3 regions of the Faecalibacterium sp. I3-3-89 genome follow, and region 1 is predicted to be linked to each of the others. Evidence: predicted binding sites of a transcription regulator. Region 1 holds the regulator's gene; each other region holds the start of a gene.
The links. The regulator Rex, encoded in region 1, represses fermentation and respiration genes when NADH is low (regulators of the CRP and FNR family bind a similar motif). The targets are predictions, from matches to a motif close to ATTGTTAANNNNTTAACAAT.
Positions count from the first base shown of each region.

Region 1 (6,217 bases):
TCTCCTGCACCGCGCCGCCCAGTGCGCCTGCCGCCTTGCGCGGCTCGGTGACGACGGGCATCAGCAGGTGGGGGATGCCGTTATACTCCGCCAGCTCGACCACCTTGGGGTCGATGAGCAGGAGCTTGACGTCCTCGGGGCTGGAACGGAAGAGCAGGCTCATGATGATGCTGTTGACACAGACCGATTTGCCGCTGCCAGTGCTGCCCGCGATGAGCAGATGGGGCATCTTGCACAGGTCGGCCACCTGCGCCACACCGGCGATGTCCTTGCCCAGCGCGATGCCCAGCGGCGAGGTCATCCGCAGGAAGCTCTGGCTCTCGAAGACGCTGCGGATGTAGACCGGCGTTTTCTTGTGGTTGGGCACCTCGATGCCCACGGCGGGCTTGCCGGGGATGGGGGCCTCCATACGGACATCGGCCACCGCGAGGTTCAGGGCAATGTCGTCCGCCAGCGAGGTGATGCGGCTGATCTTGACGCCCGCCATCGGCTGCACCTCATACCGTGTGACCGACGGGCCGCGGGAAATGTCCAGCACACGGGTGCGGACGCCGAAGCTCTCCAGCGTGTCCACCAGCTTCTGGGCGTTGGCCTTCAGCTCATCCTCCGCGCCGGGGTCGCCCTCGTCGGGAGCACGCTCGAACAACTCGATGGAGGGGTACTGATACTGGAAGCTCTCTTCCGTCTCGGCCTCCTCTGCAGGGGCCTTCGCGGCCTGCTCCTCCGAGACGGCGGGCTTTTCCATGGCCGCCGCCACCAGCGTGTTGAGGTCTTTTTCCTCCACCGGTTCGCTGGTGATGCTGATCCAGCCGTCCTCATCCGGCTCCGAGCGGAAGGCCGCCGCATTCTCGGCGCTGACCGGCTGTGGGGCAGCCTCCGGCGCAGGCGTCGGCTCATAGAGCGGGATGCCGAAGGAGAGCGGCGGCTCCGGAGTTTCGGTCTCTTCCACCGGGGCAGCGGGCGTCACGGTCGGCGCGGCAGGCGGTTCCGGTTGGGCCGCAAAGAAATCTTCGGCGGCGGTGTCCACCGCATCCGGCACGATGGGGGTCACGGTGGCGCGGATGGGTGCACGGTGGAGCGGGTCCATCCCAAAGGTCCCGCCGGGGCCGAGGATGATCGGCTCGATGGGTTCGCTGCCGCCCTCGGTGACGGTCGTATGGTCCGGGCCGAGGTCGATGTCAAAGGGGGCGCGGGGCCGGGGCTTTTCCACCTGCACCGGGACAGGCTCGGGCTGAGACGGGGCAGGTTCGGCAGGCGCAGGTTCGGCAGGCGCAGGTGCGGCCGGCCCGCCGCCCTGCATCATCTGATGGCCCCAGTGGAAAACGCCCGCCAGCCAGCCGGGAGGCTGGATGTGGAACGCCGGAGCCTCCGGCTCTTCTTCGCTGTAGTCTTCCTCGTCCTCGGGGAAGTCGTCGTCATACCCATCGTACTCCTCCGCTTCGGCCTCTTCTGCCGCGCGGGCCGCAAGGCGCTCGGCACGGCGGGCGGCGTTCTGCTCGTGGACCGCGAGGCCCTTTTCGTGGACGCTGCCGCCCACATTGCAGAGCCACTGCCAGCACTCGGCGGGGGTGATGTCAAAGATGTACAGGCTGGCGCAGGCCGCCAGCGCCGCCATGACCAAGTTAGCGGCAGGTCTGCCGCAGAGCAGCAGGAGCGTCCCGCCCAGCACAGCGCCCAGTGCGCCGCCCGAGAGCCATGCACTCATCCCATTCTGATAGCAGGCGGCGGTCATCTGCGCGGCGGTCTGGTCGGTGGGGATGTCCGAAAAGACGATGACCGTGCCGCTGGCGAAGATAAGGCCCAGCATAAGCTTGGCGATGTGGGGCAGGAGGTCTTCGCCCCGGGTGTAGAGGATGGCCAGATAGCACAGCGCCGCCCCCACCACAAAGCTTCCACAGCCGAACAGGCCGAACAGAACGTCGTGCATCGTGCGCCATGCCGAGCTGCCCGGCACGAAGGCCAGCGCCATGAGCACCAGCCCTGCGAACAGGGTGACAAGCCCCGCTGGCATCCGGTCCTGCGACCGTTTTTTGCGGCGCGAGGCGCTGCCCCGCGCGGAAGTTCTGCGTTTTCTTTTTGCCATGATCCCTAAAACCCGTTCCTTATCCTATATATAGAAGCAGGGCGCGCCCGAGGCGGCTCTGTCGGTGACGATGGAAGAATCCCGATACGATTCGATTCTTTCATTGTACCACGGGAAAAGTCAAATGGCAATTTATTTCCCCTCGATTTCTCGGTAGAGCCACGCCAGCGCATCCGACAGCCCGCCCAGCTCGTCGATGAGCTTTTCCCGCACGGCTTTCCGGCCGTCCAGCACGGTACCCACATCCATGACCAGCTCGCCGGTGCGCATCATCAGCTCGGTGTACCGCTTTTCCGAGATGCCGCTGTGGGCCGCGACGAAGCCGGTGATCCGCTCCTGCATCTGCTCGAACCAGCGCATGGTCTGGGGTACGCCCAAGATCATCCCCGAGTGGCGGACGGGGTGGACCGTCATGGTGGCGGTGGGCACGATGAAACTCCGCTGGGCGCTGACGGCCAGCGGGATGCCGATGGAGTGGCCTCCGCCCAGCACCACCGCCGCACTGGGCTTCGAGATGCTGGCGATGAGTTCGGCCAGCGCAAGCCCGGCCTCCACATCTCCGCCCACGGTGTTGAGCAGCACCAGCAGCCCCTCGATGGCAGGGTCTTCCTGCACAGCCACCAGCTGGGGGATGACGTGCTCATACTTGGTGGTCTTCTGGCCCTGCGGGGCTTCCACATGGCCCTCCACCTGCCCGATGACAGTCAGACAGTGGATGGCGTGAGCGCCCCGGGTGCGGTAGACGCTGCCCATGTCCTCGATCTGCTCTTTTTCCAATCGCTGCTGCTCCACGGGGATATTTTTCTCTTCCTGTGCCATTCTCTGCGCCCTCCTTTTTGCTTCATTTCAGCTTGTCCGGCATTCCTGTCGGTTATGCTTCGGCAAAGATTTCTTTGCTTTTGCAAAAAATTGCGCCAAAGGATTTGACATTCTCGCTTCACGATGTATACTTTATACTAGAGATAAGATTGTCAAATAAGTATCATTATTGTACGGAAAAGTACACATCTATTCCTTGCCGGAGCGCCCTGCCGCTGCGCACCTCTCCCCCCGGCGATCCTGCGGACAAAAAGAAAGGAGAACTCCCTATGAATACTCCCGGCAAAGCTTCCCTGCCCGTCATCAAGCGCCTGCCCAAATACTATCGCTACCTGCGCACCCTGAAAAACGACGGCATCACCAGCATCTCGTCCCGCGAGCTGGCCGCCCAGATGGGCACCACCGCCTCGCAGGTGCGGCAGGACTTCAACTGCATCGGCGATGTGAATGGCCGTCAAGGCATCGGCTATTCGGTAGAGAACCTGCTGAACATCCTTGAGGACCTGCTCTTCGGCAACGGTGACCGTCTGCCCACCATCCTCATCGGCTGCGGCCGTCTGGGCAAGGCCGTGAGCCGCTTTATCACCACCGACACCAACGGCTATAAGCTCATCGCCGCCTTCGACAACGCCCCCGACGAGGTTGGCAAGGAGATCAACGGCATCCAGATCCTCCACATCGATGAGCTGGAGACGTTCTGCGCCGAGCATCACCCCGAGGTGGCCGTCCTCTGTCTGCCCCGCAGCGGCGCAGAGGAGATCAGTGGCCGTCTGGTGGCGCTGGGGATCCAGGGCTTCTGGAACTTCTCCCACTACGACCTGTCGGTGTCCTACCCCGATGTCGTCGTGGAGAACGTCCATCTCGGCGACAGCCTGATGAGCCTCGGCTACCGGCTGCGCAATCAGGACTGAGCCATCTTACTGCAAAATGCCGACCCTCTCCGTCAGGCTCTGGCTGGGAGGGTCCTTTCATGAGGAGATTTTTTCGACATGGCAAAGCTTTATTTCCGTTACGGCGCAATGAACAGCGGTAAGAGCACCGCGCTGATGCAGGTGGCCCACAACTATGAGGAGCAGGGGATGCGGGTGTTCATCCTCAAACCGAAGGTGGACACCAAGGGCAGCGGCGACCTCGTGAGCCGTCTGGGCGTCCGCCGCCCCGCCGACCTGCTGGTGCCGCCGGATATGGACCTCGTGGAGGCCGTCCGGGCCGCCAGCAGCGAGGGCAAGCCTCTGGCCTGCGTGCTCTGCGACGAGAGCCAGTTCTTTACCGCCGCACAGGCCGAGCAGCTGTTCATGGTGACGGTGGAGCTGAACATCCCGGTCATCTGCTACGGCCTGCGCTCCGACTTCTCCCTCAAGGGCTTCCCCGGCTCCACCCGTCTGCTGGAGCTGGCCCACACCATCGAGGAGATGAAGACCATCTGCGCCTGCGGCCGCAAGGCCACCTGCAACTGCCGCAAGGTCAACGGCCGCTTCGTCTTTGAAGGCGAGCAGGTGGCCATCGACCTTCAGAACGACGTCCAGTACGTCAGCATGTGCCCCCAGTGCTATTTCCGGGAGCGCCGCGCTTTCTATGCCGCCCGCCGATGATCGTTTTCCCTGATTTCATGCCGTCCGCACGCCGGGCGGCATTTTTTGTATCTTTTCTTCATCCGTGATATATCAGCCAAGGCCCGATTCGCACGTTTTTTGCGCTATTGATATATCAGTTCATGGCCGGAAGTTTCTGTCATCGTCGCTTTTGATGTATACAACGTCCATTCGGCAAAATATGACTTGGTTACAAAATTCTTGCAAATCCGGCCATTCTTTCCCTGTTGCATCCCAGTTTTCTATGCAAATCGTTGAAGTATACAAGTTGCACAGTTTTTGGCCGCAAGTTTATTCATTATGGCAATGACGTCAAAACCGTGCAAAAAATAAGCGCAATATTTGTTCGTTTTCTGCCGCTATCCCTACAATTTGCATCTTTCTTTTTCTTCTTGCCTTTGGTATCATATTTGTATACAACGGATGCTTTGCAGAGGTGTCCGTGCAAGCAGTTGTTTTTTTACATTAGGAGGAGAACGAAAATGAGCAAGGCAATTTCTCGTCGTGACTTTCTGAAGGTCTCCGGCGCTGTGGGCGCTGCCGGCCTTCTGGCCGCATGCGGCGGCTCTGGCAACGCTGGCTCTACCGCCACTTCCACTGCTGCTTCCGCAGCATCCGTGGCCGGCCTGTCTTCTGACCCCGTCACCCTGACCATGAGCTGGTGGGGCGGCGAGTCTCGTCACAACGCCTATCAGGAGGCCATCAAGGCTTTCATGGCTAAGAACAGCACCATCACCATCAACCCCACCTTCGCTGCATGGTCCGGCTGGGAGGATACCATGTCCACCAAGTTCGCAGGCGGCGTCGCTGAGGATGTCTGCCAGATCAACTGGAACTGGCTGTACAACTATTCTAAGAGCGGCCAGACCTTCATCGACCTGAACAGCGTCACGGATTACCTCGACCTGACCCAGTGGGATGAGGCCAAGCTGGCTGCCTGCAATGTGGCAAACGCCCAGCAGTGCGTGCCCGTCTCCATGACTGGCCGTATCTTCTACTGGAACAAGACCACCTTCGACAAGGCCGGCATCTCCTACCCCACTACTCTGGACGAGCTGATGGCTGCCGGCAAGACCTTCCAGGAGAAGCTGGGCGATGACTACTATCCCCTGCATCTGGGCGCATACGACCGTATGATCCTGATGGTCTTCTACCTCGAGTCCAAGTACGGCAAGGACTGGGCAGACCCCACCACCTCCACCCTGAACTACGACGCTGACCAGATCGCCGAGGGCATCGACTTCATCAAGAGCCTCGTCGAGGGCCACGTCATCATGAGCCTGCCCACCTACTACGGCTCCAACGGCGATAACGCTGCTCACCAGTCCAACGAGTGGATCACCGGCAAGCTGGCTGGCTGCTTCGAGTGGGACTCCTCCGCTACCAAGTACGCTGACGCTCTGGACGAAGAGAACAAGGCTGGCTTCACTGTCGGCGACGAGATCAAGTTCGGCGATTACAACGGCGGCTTCTCCAAGGTCTCCATGGGTCTGGCCATCACCAAGACCTGCGCACACCCCGCAGAAGCAGCTACCCTCATCAACTTCCTGCTGAACGAGGAAGAGGGCGCTTCCATCATGGGTTCTGAGTGCGGCATCCCCGCTTCCAAGGCTGGTCTGGCTGCTGCTCAGGCTGCCGGCGCTGTCAAGGAGCTGGTCGCTGAGGCAAACGGCAAGGTCATGGCCTTCGTTTCCAACCAGCTCGACCCCCTGTTCGAGTCCAA
Region 1 is NZ_CP094468.1:469,427-475,643, reverse strand. It holds gene MTP38_RS02255 (DNA translocase FtsK) at 1-2,083, opposite strand, end outside; gene MTP38_RS02250 (ClpP family protease) at 2,216-2,902, opposite strand; gene MTP38_RS02245 (redox-sensing transcriptional repressor Rex) at 3,172-3,813, shown strand; gene MTP38_RS02240 (thymidine kinase) at 3,892-4,494, shown strand; gene MTP38_RS02235 (ABC transporter substrate-binding protein) at 4,977-6,217, shown strand, end outside.

Region 2 (6,217 bases), 410 kb from region 1:
GCAGCTCATAGCCAGCTCATTGCCGCCGCCCAGTGCGAAGCCGTTGACGGCTGCGATGACGGGGATGGGGAAGCTCTCGATCATCAGGAACACATCATTGCCCAGCTTGCCGAAAGCCTCGCCCTCAGCCTTGGTCATGGTGCTCATGGAGCCGATGTCAGCGCCTGCCACGAAGCTCTTGTCGCCTTCGCCGGTCAGGACGATGCAGCGGATGGTCTCCTGATCGACTGCCTCGAAAGCAGCCTTCAGGTCAGCCAGAACCTCGGGGTTCAGGGCGTTCAGTGCCTTCGGGCGGTCGATGGTGATGATCTCGACAGCGCCCTGCACCTCGGTTTTTACAAATGCCATTGTGAAAACCTCCAATCAGGTTATATCTTACTCAAATCAGCCCCCGGACAGGGGGACAGGTCTCCGGTCCTGCCCCTTGTCCGGGCGGTATCAATATCCGGAGTGACCCTTCAAAGGGAACTTAGTCCATCTCGACGATGGTTGCGCAGCCCATGCCGCCGCCGATGCACAGGGTAGCCAGACCCTTCTTTGCACCACGATGCTTCATAGCATACAGCAGGGTGACGAGGATACGAGCGCCGGAAGCGCCGACCGGGTGGCCCAGAGCGATGGCGCCGCCGTTGACGTTCAGCTTGTCCTTGTCGAAGCCCAGAGCCTCGCCGACTGCGATGGACTGAGCTGCGAATGCCTCGTTGGCCTCGATCAGATCCATATCATCAACGGTCAGGCCGGTCTTTGCCATGACCTTCTTGGTGGCAGCGATGGGGCCGAGACCCATGACCTCAGGCTCGACGCCTGCCAGAGCACCTGCGACCCAAGTAGCCAGAGGCTTGATGCCCAGCTCCTTAGCCTTCTCCTCGCTCATGACGACCAGAGCAGCAGCGCCATCGTTGATAGCAGAAGAGTTGCCAGCGGTCACGATGCCGTCCTTGGTGAAGGCGGGCTTCAGGGTGCCCAGCTTCTCGACCGGGGTCAGACGGGGGCCTTCATCGGTATCGAACACGGTGTCGCCCTTCTTGCCCTTGATGACGACAGGAACGATCTCGTCCTTGAATGCGCCGTCCTTGATGGCCTTGTCAGCCTTGATCTGGCTGTTGTAGGAGAACTCATCCAGCTGCTCACGGGTGATGGGGCTGTAGCCGTACTTCTTCTGATAGGTCTCGTTGCTGCAGACATTCTCAGCGGTCATGCCCATGTGCTTGTTGAAGCCGCAGGCATCCCACAGTGCATCGTTGACCATGGTATCGACCAGCTCGCTCTTGCCCATGGGAGAACCCATGCGGTAGCCGTAGCGGGCCTTCTGCAGGGCGAAGGGAGCCATATCCATGTTCTCCATGCCGCCTGCGACCACGATGTCAGCATCGCCAGCCTCGATCATCTGAGCAGCCATGTTGACGCAGTTCAGACCAGAGCCGCAGACCACGTTGACGGTGACGGCGGGGGTCTCGATGGGCAGGCCAGCCTTCAGGGAAGCCTGACGGGCGACGTTCTGGCCCAGACCAGCCTGAATGACGCAGCCCATGTAAACATGATCGACCTGCTCAGGCTTCACGTTTGCACGGTTCAGAGCTTCCTTGATGACGATGGAGCCAAGCTCAGCAGCAGGGACGTTTGCCAGAGTGCCGCCAAACTTACCAATAGCGGTACGGCAGGCAGATGCGATAACAATTTTTTTCATGTTAATAGCCTCCTGAAATGTGTATATTTACGGGGTTTTCGTAAAACGATCTATCAAAAGGCCCGAGAGCCTTTCTGCATGATAAAAGGGATCAGATGGTCTTTCCTTCTGCCTGAAGTTGCTCCACTTTCGCGTGGATGGCCGCTTCTACGTTGGGCGTCACGAACTTGGAGATGTTGCTGCCGTAGCGGGCAGCCTCCTTGACGATGGTGGAGGAAAGGTAGCTCCACTTGATGCTGGTGGCGAGGAACATGGTCTCGATGCCGGGCATCAGTGCGTGGTTGGTCTGCGCCAGCTGGATCTCGTTTTCGAAATCCGTCACGGCCCGCAGGCCCCGCACCATCACCGAGGCGTGGCGCTTCTTGGCGAACTCCACGGTCAGGCCGTCAAAGCTCTCCACCGTCACATTCGGGATGTCCTTGCAGCACTCCTGCAGCAGCGCCACCCGCTCCTCTACGGTGAACAGAGGGTTCTTCGCGCTGTTGATGAGCACTGCCACAATGAGGTGGTCGTTGATCTTTGCTGCCCGCTTGATGATGTCGAGATGTCCTCTCGTGACCGGGTCGAAGGACCCGGGGTAAACTGCTGTTGCCATCGGTATGGTCTCCTTTATCGCCGCGCTTTGGAAAAGCGCAATTTGGTGTTGCCATGATAGCACTTTTCAGTTCCCGCTTCAAGTATCGAGGCATACGCCCCTCGCAACATCGTTAATTTTTAGTCAATTAACGTCACACTGGGGCGCTTTGTCTTGGTACACATTAAGTAAACCATATTGTCAAAATTTTATCAAGTCTTTTTTCAAAAAAATTTGTTTTTGTCGTACCAAATTATCCCCACAAATTGCTAAGATTTTTAGTCACCTTGTCCGTAGGGCTATTTTTTGCGAAAGGGGGCTTGATTCTGCTCTTTGTTAATGTTATAACTAAGTTGAGCAAGTCTGCCTCTGCCGGAGGCATCCGTCCTGCTGTTTCCAAGGATACCGCCGGGATGTGATAAGCCGGTGTCAAAACTGGAAACGAACGGTAAATTTCCGGCAAAGATCTTTGTTCCGCAGGAATGTAAATGGTAAATTTACAATTCTTTTATGTTATTATAGGAGAGGATGGTTTATAATGGATTTTAAGGAAATGTACGCGCAGAAAAAGATGACCGCCGAGCAGGCTGCCGCGCTGGTCAAGAGCGGCGACTGGGTGGACTACGGCTGGTGTGTCAACACCCCTGTGGCCGTGGACGCCGCCCTTGCAAAGCGCCTGCCGGAGCTGGAGAATGTCAACTTCCGCGGCGGCATCCTGATGTGGGTGCCCGAGATCTTCCAGATCGACGATCCTGCTGCCCACATGACCTGGAACAGCTGGCATATGGGCGGCATCGAGCGCAAGGCCATCGCACAGGGCTTTTCGTTCTACTCCCCCATCCGGTATTCTGAGCTTCCCCGCTATTACCGCGAAAGCCCCGACCCGCTGGATGTCGCCGTCTTTCAGGTGACGCCGATGGACGAGCACGGCTACTTCAACTTCGGCCCCAGCGCTTCTCATCTGGGCGCTGTCTGCGAGAAGGCCAAGAAGATCGTCGTCGAAGTCAACACCAATATGCCCCGCTGCCTCGGCGGCATGGAGAACTGCGTCCACGTCTCCCGGGTCACCGGCATCGTGGAGGGCAGCAACCCGCCCATTGGCCAGATGGCCGCTGCCGGCCCCGCTTCTGAGGTCGATCTGAAGGTCGCAAATCTCGTCGTGCCCCAGATCCCCAATGGTGCCTGCCTGCAGCTGGGCATCGGCGGTATGCCCAACGCCATCGGCAGCCTCATCGCCCAGAGCGACCTGAAGGACCTCGGCGTCCACACGGAGATGTACGTCGATGCCTTTGTGGACATCGCTAAGGCCGGCAAGATCACCGGCGCACACAAGCAGCTGGACAAGGGCCGTCAGGTCTACGCCTTCGGTGCCGGCACCCAGAAGATGTACGACTACCTCAACAACAATCCCGAGTGTATGTCCGCCCCCGTCGATTACACCAACGACATCCGCAGCATCTCCGCACTGGACAACTTCATCTCCATCAACAATGCGGTGGACATCGACCTGTTTGGTCAGGTGAACGCGGAGAGCGCCGGTATCAAGCACATCTCCGGTGCAGGCGGCCAGCTGGACTTCGTGCTGGGTGCCTACCTCTCCAAGGGCGGCAAGAGCTTCATCTGCCTGTCCTCCACCTTCTTTAATAAAAAGACCGGCCAGCTGGAGAGCCGCATCCGTCCCACGCTGGAAAATGGCAGCATCATCACCGACACCCGCGCCAACCTGCATTATCTCTGCACCGAGTACGGCTGCGTCAACCTCAAGGGCCTGACCACTTGGGAGAAGGCTGAGGCCCTCATCAACGTGGCACACCCCGACTTCCGTGAGCAGCTCATCAAAGAGGCCGAGAAGATGCACATCTGGCGCCGCAGCAACAAAATCTAAACATCGCCGTATCGGCTCCTGCCGTCTGCGGCAGGAATGGAGTCTCACATGATGGACAAAAAACCGCACATCAAGCCCTACATCTACGGAATGTTGGCGGGCTTTGGTGCGATAAGCCTGAGCATCCTCTTTTTCTTCTTCATCTACCGCTTCGACGGCTTCGGCGACGCCGTCTCCACCATGACCGGCATCCTGATGCCCTTCATCTATGGTGCGGTCATCGCCTACCTGCTCAAGCCGGTGTGCAACACCATCGAGAACTTTCTGCACCGCATCTTCCCCCAGAAGATGCACGGTCTGGCCAATATGCTGGCCATCGCTGCCACCCTGCTCTTCGGCATTCTGGTGGTCTACGCGCTGGTGATGATGGTGGTGCCGCAGGTCATCTCCAGCGTCACCTCCCTCTACTACACGGCCCAGACCAGCATCGCCCGCTTCATGCGGTGGGTCAACACGCAGGACGTCTTTCTGGACAATGCGACCCTGATGGGCTACTTTAACGACGCTTACGATGCCATCACGAGCAATCTGGCCTCTCTGCGCACCACCCTGCTGCCCTCCCTCCAAAACCTGCAGGGCATCCTGAGCAGCGTGGGCGTGGGCGTCATAAACGTGGTGATGTGGTTCAAGAACCTGCTCATCGGCCTTATCGTCGCGGTCTACCTGCTGGCCAGCCGCAAAAAACTTGTCAAGCAGGCCAAGATGATCCTTTACAGCATCTTCAAGCCCCGCTGGGCGCAGCTCATTCAGGAAGAAGTCCTTTACGCAGACCGGATGTTCGGCGGCTTCATCAACGGCAAGATTCTGGACTCTGCCATCATTGGCGTGCTCTGCTACTTTGCCTGCATCGTCTTCAAGTTCCCCAGCGCTCTGCTGGTATCCGTCATCATCGGCGTCACCAACGTCATCCCCTTCTTCGGCCCCTTCATCGGTGCGGTCCCCGCCACCCTGCTCATCCTCATCCAGAGTCCCATCAAGGCCCTCTGGTTCGTGCTCTTCGTTCTGGTGCTCCAGCAGCTGGACGGCAACGTCATCGGCCCGAAGATCTTGGGCAACACCACCGGACTTTCCAGCTTCTGGGTGCTCTTCTCCATCCTGCTGTTTGGCGGGCTGTGGGGCTTCGTGGGCATGATCGTAGGTGTGCCGCTGTTTGCCGTCATCTACGACATCATCAAGAAGCTGGTGTTCCATGGCCTCCGCCGCAACGGCCAGCTCGGGCAGGTAGAAACCTACCATGAAGAGTTCGGCGACCCGGATGACCCGGCTCCCGCCCCTGCCGAAGCAGAGAGCGGGACCGAGATCGTCATCGACTCCGGCGAAGAATAACAAGAACAAGCCCCCATCCTCCCGGCTGCCTCAGCCGGTGAAGATGGGGGCTTTTCTGCGCATTTTTATTCCAGTGGAAAGACCGATAAAGTCATTTCGCGGTGGTGGGTCTCCAGTCCTTGTAGTTCTCGTACCGGCTCTCCCGGAGCGTGACGTGAGACCAGATCTCGTCGGCCACAGGCTGCCAGTCTGCCGCATAGGCCGCACACTTGTCGCAGAGGTGGTCTACGGTCTCGGGGGACTGCAGATCCGTGCTGTGGGCACCGGTGTCGTGGACCATCTTCCGCAGCAGCTCGGGATTTTCCAGCATCGGACAGGGCCGCAGGTGGTTTTTATTGAAAGGCTGCCCATTGTGATAGGACATGAAGAGGGGGCTGCGGAGGATGTCGAGGATGCTGCTGTCGTGGATGTTGGCGTTCGAGTAGTGGATAAAGACGCAGGGTTCGGCGTCGCCCGCCGAGTTGATGTGGAAGTAGTTGCGTCCACCTGCGATGCAGCCGCCCACGAACTCGCCGTCGTTCTGGAAGTCCATCGGGTAGAACGGGATGTCGCTCTTCTCCGAGCGGAGATACCGGATGCGCTCCAGCATATACTTGCGCTGGGCCGGGGTGGGCATCAGTTCGGGCGCAGCCTCGTTGCCTACCGGCATGTAATGGAAGTAGAAGCCGAAATGCGCGCCCTTATCGCAGAGCATCCGCATGAAGTGGTCGCTGGTGACGGCCTCAAGGTTGTCCCTCGTATAGCA
Region 2 is NZ_CP094468.1:879,724-885,940, reverse strand. It holds gene MTP38_RS04210 (enoyl-CoA hydratase-related protein) at 1-348, opposite strand, end outside; gene MTP38_RS04205 (acetyl-CoA C-acetyltransferase) at 470-1,687, opposite strand; gene coaD (pantetheine-phosphate adenylyltransferase) at 1,779-2,282, opposite strand; gene MTP38_RS04195 (butyryl-CoA:acetate CoA-transferase) at 2,800-4,146, shown strand; gene MTP38_RS04190 (AI-2E family transporter) at 4,195-5,472, shown strand; gene MTP38_RS04185 (radical SAM protein) at 5,564-6,217, opposite strand, start outside.
Region 2: a site for Rex is predicted at 2,594-2,613, ahead of MTP38_RS04195 (butyryl-CoA:acetate CoA-transferase). Genes of this name have one in related genera too.

Region 3 (6,217 bases), 610 kb from region 1:
CAAGGCTCGAGCGGCTCATCCAGACCCCCGCCGTCACCCGGCAGAAGAGCGTCTCCACCACATCGCCGAGGAAGGCGCCGATGACGAAGAGCCAGACGAGGTCGCCGAAGCTCAAAGCCTTCTCAGCCTGCACCGTCGGCTCGGGCCGGACAGCAGTCGGATAGGCCTTCTGGATACGCTTTTCCACATGGGCGATGAGCCGCTGGCGCAGCTTGTCCGAGTGCTTTTCCAGCTCAAGGTTGAACTGTTCCAACTTCGGGTGGCTGGCGGCGTACTGGTTGACGGCCAGCGCCGTACCCAGCTGGTCGAGGACGGCGATCGTCATCATGACCCAGACGCCCATATGCAGCAGCCATCCCGGCAGAAGGGCGCAGAGGCGCAGCAGCAGGCCGTTGCCCCATAGGACGCTGGCCATGCCCAGCAGGCCCCAGAGCACCGAATATTGCAGGCAGACATAGCCGTCCAGATTGAACTTCTTGTCCGAGTAGTCCCACCAGCGGCGGCGGTGCATCCGTTCCAGCAGCTTGGCCGTCACCCATTCCACCACGGTGGCGTCCGCCGCACAGCCGAGAAAGAGGGCCAGCGGGGCCGAACGCAGGTCGGCGAAGCCCACGGCCATCAGCACAGCCGCCGTGCCGTAGACGAAGCAGAACGGGCCGGACGCCACGCCACGGTTGACGAAGGCACGTCCTTTCACCGTTGCTGCCACCGTCTCGGCCACCCAGCCGAGGAATGAATAGACCAGATAAATGACGCAGAGGGTATAAAAATTCAGCTCCATTGCGTGTTTCCTTTCCCATATGAATGGTTACAGGGATATTGTACGCAGTTTTTGCTTCCCGTGCAAGAGGAAGGCAGAATTTTCACGCAAAAAGGCCGCCGTAGGCAGCCTCTCCGTCAGGCGTGACGAGAGGTTATTTTACAGCGGCCTATATTTTATAAGGGTAAAGCGCTCAGGCGCAGCTTACAGCTGGCTCTTGTACAGCTCCACGATCTCCTCCACGCTGGTGTCGCGGGGGTTGCCGGGACGGCAGGCGTCGGCATAAGCGGACTCGGCGAGGAACTGGATGTCCTCCTCCTTCAGGATGCCGTGGAGATTTGCGGGGATGCCCACGTCCGCAGACAGCTGCTTGACGGCGGCGATGGTGGCATCTGCTGCCTCGACGTCGTTCATCTCGTCGATGCCCACAACGCCCATCGCCTTGCCGACGGCGCGGTAACGCTCACCGGCGACGGTCTTGTTGTACTCCAGACCGACGGGCAGCAGGATAGCGCAGGCCACGCCGTGGGGGGTGTCGTACAGAGCGGACAGACCGTGTGCCATGGAGTGGACGATGCCCAGACCCACGTTGGAGAAGCCCATACCGGCGATGTACTGGCCCAGCGCCATGCCCTCGCGGCCCTCGGGGGTGTTCTGGACAGCGCCGCGCAGGTTCTCGCTGATGAGCTTGATGGCCTCGAGATGGAACATATCGGAGATGACGCAGTGGCCCTTGGTGATGTAGCCCTCGATGGCGTGGGTCAGAGCGTCCATACCGGTGGCGGCGGTCAGGCCCTTGGGCATAGAGGACATCATATCGGGATCGACGACGGCGATCTCCGGAATATCGTTGGTATCGACGCAGACGAACTTGCGCTTCTTCTCCACGTCGGTGATGACGTAGTTAATGGTGACTTCAGCCGCAGTACCGGCAGTGGTGGGCACTGCGATGGTGAAGACCGCGTGCTTCTTGGTGGGAGCAACGCCTTCCAGAGAGCGGACATCGGCGAACTCGGGGTTGTTGATGATGATGCCGATGGCCTTTGCGGTGTCCATCGAAGAACCGCCGCCGATGGTCACGATGCAGTCTGCCTCAGCGGCCTTGAAGGCAGCCACGCCGTCCTGCACGTTGGCGATTGTGGGGTTGGGCTTGATCTCGCTGTAGACGGCGTAGGCGAAGTTTGCCGCATCCAGCAGGTCCGTGACCTTCTTGGTGACGCCGAACTTGATGAGGTCGGGGTCGGAGCAGACGAAAGCTTTCTTGTAGCCGCGGGCTGTCAGCTCGGGCACGATGTTCTCGATGGCGCCGTGGCCATGGTAGGAAATGGTGTTCAGAACGATACGATCAGCCATTGGTAATAAACCTCCCAATTTTGCGTCCCGCCGGGCGGCAGGCACGACTCTCTTTGCTTCTACTTTACCACTTTGTTAAAACATTTTCAATGTCATTTCTTATGATTTTCATGAAATTTTTATACTTTTTTATATTTTTGCAGAGAAAGTGAACAAAGTCCCACGCTTGCAGACCGCAAAAAAGCGTCCTCCGGTGTGATTCCGGAGGGCGCCTTATTCCATAATGTGATTATTTCTTAAGTTGCAGTGTACCCAACCACTATGCACATAAGCTGTTCTTCACCATGTTTTGCAACAATATATCCGAAGGTTGCCCCGTCGTAATCAATGGAGACGCCTTTATCAGCCAATCCACTCTTCCATTCGGACATCTGATCCCTAATCTCACCCACCTGATATGTTGTGTTTGTCTTGTCGGTCATGAAAACCATCTCTTTTGTAACATCAATTCCCGCCTTATCGAGTATTTTCAACACAAACTGCTCATCAAGCTTTTGATTAGGGTTCTTTTTCGCCAGATCGACAACTACTTCCATGAATTTCTGAGCTTTTGCGCCTTTCGCCGCCTCATAGCTCATATTGATGCCAGTCGATGCCTGTGCATTGATAAATGCTTTGGAAAATTCTGTGTTAGCATTTTGGGTGCCGCTGATCGTTATCGTTCCTCCGTTACCGTCGGAAATGGCACCGCCACCACCGCCTCCGCCGCAGCCGGTGAGCAGGGTCAGGGCGAGGGCGCTGGCCAGAGCCAAAGCCATCAATTTTTTCATGATTTTCATATCGTTTCCTCCTCAGATTTTGAGAATTTGCAGAAGAGCGTTTCTGCTGTTTCCGATTCTACCCCCCCCTGTATCCATTTGTCAAGTTGTTCGGCTCTCAAAAGCCATATTTCGTCCTGTTTCACAAAGGCAGACTCCGTATTTTATCACAATATACAAAAAACACGGCAGATGCACATTAAAATGCACCTGCCGTGTTCCGCTCTAAGTAATTCTTTATTTCTTTGCCCCTTCGCCCGCGAAGAACTCCTTCGTGAGCTTTGCCACTGTGCCGGAGAGCAGGAGCAGGGCGATGAGGTTCGGGATGCTCATCAGGCCGTTGAAGGTGTCGGCGATGCTCCACAGCAGCCCGAGGTCCACCGTCGCGCCCAGAATGGACACGAAGGAGTAGACCACGAGGAACGGCCCGACCACCTTGTCGGTGTGGAACAGGAACTCGATGCACCGGGAGCCGTACAGACCCCAGCCGATGATGGTGGAGAACGCGAAGCAGCAGAGCGCCACCGCCGTGAAGATGGACGACCAGCCGCCGTAGGTGGCCGTGAAGCCGGAGATGGTCAGTTCCGCGCCTGCCGCGCTGCCGTAGCCCACCGGCACACCGCTGCACAGGATGACCATGGCGGTCAGGGTGCAGATGACGATGGTATCGGCAAAGACCTCGAAGATGCCGAACATTCCCTGCTTGACCGGCTTGTGGGTGTCGGCGCAGGCGTGGGCGATGGAGCCTGTGCCGAGGCCGGCCTCGTTGGAGAAGATGCCGCGGGAGACGCCCTTCTGCATACTGAGAAAGACGCTGCCGATGGCACCGCCGGTGACGGCCTGCGGGTCGAATGCACCGCCGACGATGGAGGCAAGAACCGCCGGGAAGCGGCGGTAGTTGAGCGCCACGACGCCCAGCGCCAGTACAATGTAGAACAGCGCCATAAAGGGCACCAGCTTCTCGGTGACGCTGCCGATGCGCTTGACGCCGCCCAGCAGCACCATTGCTACCATCATGGCCACCACGACGCCCACGATGAGGTTGAGGGTGGGCAGGATGCCGTTCAGGCCGCTGCCGGTGGCCAGCAGGGCTGAGTCGATGGCGGTGACGATGGTGTTCACCTGCGTGGCGTTGCCGGTGCCGAAGACGGTCAGCACGCCGAACAGGGAGTAGAGGACCGCGAGGAACTGCCACCGGCTGCCGAGGCCGTTCTTGATATAGTACATGGGGCCGCCCACAAGCTCACCGTTCTTGTTCCGCTCGCGGAAGTGCACCGCCAGCGTCACCTCGGCGAACTTGGTGCACATCCCCAGCAGAGCCGAGCACCACATCCAGAACACCGCGCCCGGCCCGCCGATGGCGATCGCGCCCGCCACGCCGGCGATGTTGCCGGTGCCGACGGTCGCAGCCAGCGCGGTGCAGACCGCCTGAAACGGCGTCATTGCGCCGTCGGAGGCGTCCTTCCTGCGGAAGATGCGTCCGATGGTGGTGCGGATGGCATAGGGGAATTTCCGGATCTGCAAAAAGCCGGTCCGCACGCTGAGCAGCAGGCCCACGCCGATGATGCAGACCATCGCCGGGATGCCCCAGATAAAGCTGTTGACCGCCTGATTGACGGCTGTGATGGTTTCGAGCATGATCGTTTACGCCTTTCTTTGGAAGCTGTTTTTGTAAGCGGTGTGCAACGCTTACAAAAACAGCTTCCTGATTTTAACACAACGAAAGATATTTTATCTCATTCCACACGCTCTGTCAATTTATTCCTGAGATCCGCCCGTTCTGGCTGAAATTTTTTGGATCCGCTTCCCCTGTGTTCTCTCTGCTTCTTTGCCGCTTTTTTGCCTGCCAAAGCTCTACACAAACCACGCCGATTGTGCTATGATAAGGGTGAAATTTCGGTTTGGCACTGCCAACCGCAAGGAGATGTCATTGATGTCTGAAACATCTGGTCTGATGGATACGCTGCGGCAGGAGGGGATCTCCCCCGACCTGCTGCGGGCTGTGGAAGAATACCGCGCCGCCCACCCGCTGGCCGAGGCCCTGCGTCCCCGCATCCCGGCTCCTGCTTTCGTCTACTACGGCAGAGAGGTGTGGGAGCAGGCGCTGGCCGCTCTGCTCTGCGGCGAGAACCTGCTGCTGGCGGGCGGCAAGGCCACCGGCAAGAACGTGCTGGCAGAGAACCTTGCCGCCGCCTTCGGGCGTCCCGCGTGGGACATCTCGTTCCACGTCAACATGGACGCAGCCTCCCTCATCGGCATGGACACCTTCGAGGGCGGACAGGTAAAGTTCCGGCCCGGCCCGGTCTACCGCTGCGCCCAGAGCGGCGGCTTCGGCGTGCTGGATGAGATCAATATGGCCAAAAACGAGGCGCTGGCCGTCCTCCACGCCGTGCTGGATTTTCGCCGGGCCATTGATGTGCCGGGCTACGACCGCATCCCGCTGGCTGAGGAGACCCGCTTCATCGCCACCATGAACTACGGCTATGCAGGCACCCGGGAGCTGAACGAGGCGCTGACCTCCCGTTTCGTGGTCATCCAGATGCCCACCATCACCGAAGAGAACCTTGAAAAGCTCCTGCGCACCCAGTTCCCCGACCTGAACGGCAAATACGTCCGGCAGTTTGCCCTCCTCTTCCTCGACTTGCAGAAAAAGTGCGACAGCGCGGAGATCTCCACCAAAGCCCTCGACCTGCGCGGGATGCTGGACGCTCTGCGCCTGATGCGCCGGGGCGTCGCCGCCGGAGCTGCGCTGGACATGGGCATCACCAACAAGGCCTTCGACTCCTACGAGCAGGGCCTCATCCGGGACGCCATCGCCGCCCGCATCCCGGCCCAGCTCACCGCCGCAAAGCTCTTCGGCTAAAGGAGCATTCCGATGGAAGCGCAGAGCTACACCGCCGAAGAGCGGCGTGCCGCCAATCAGGTGTGGGCGGCGGCAGGGGCCTACGGCTTCGAGCCGTTGTTCCTTGCCCGCAACACCGACGGCACCATTGATTTTTACATGAACTGCATCGTGGGGCTGGTGCACAAATACTACGGCGACGCGCTGGTGCGCAGCCTCTTCGACACATGGGAGGGCGACCTCCGGCAGACCATGCTGGACGATCTGAGCTGGCTCTACCTCGAAAGCGCGGCTTACGCCCTCGAGCTGCCCGGCCGCCCGGTGCTTTCGGCCCTCCGCCGCGCCCATGCGGATTATTTTTTCGGCATCCAGTACAAGCTCTCGCGGCAGGAGTGGATGGCGAAGAACCAGCTGGTCTACTCCATGCAGGCTGCACGCTGGCGGGCCGTGCAGGGCCGGACACCGCCCGTCATGACCCCCTACGAAAAGAGCCTCAGCGCTGCC
Region 3 is NZ_CP094468.1:1,078,477-1,084,693, reverse strand. It holds gene MTP38_RS05070 (putative ABC transporter permease) at 1-781, opposite strand, end outside; gene fucO (lactaldehyde reductase) at 965-2,113, opposite strand; gene MTP38_RS05060 (hypothetical protein) at 2,350-2,892, opposite strand; gene MTP38_RS05055 (alanine/glycine:cation symporter family protein) at 3,109-4,509, opposite strand; gene MTP38_RS05050 (AAA family ATPase) at 4,805-5,734, shown strand; gene MTP38_RS05045 (hypothetical protein) at 5,747-6,217, shown strand, end outside.
Region 3: a site for Rex is predicted at 2,185-2,204, ahead of fucO (lactaldehyde reductase). Genes of this name have one in related genera too.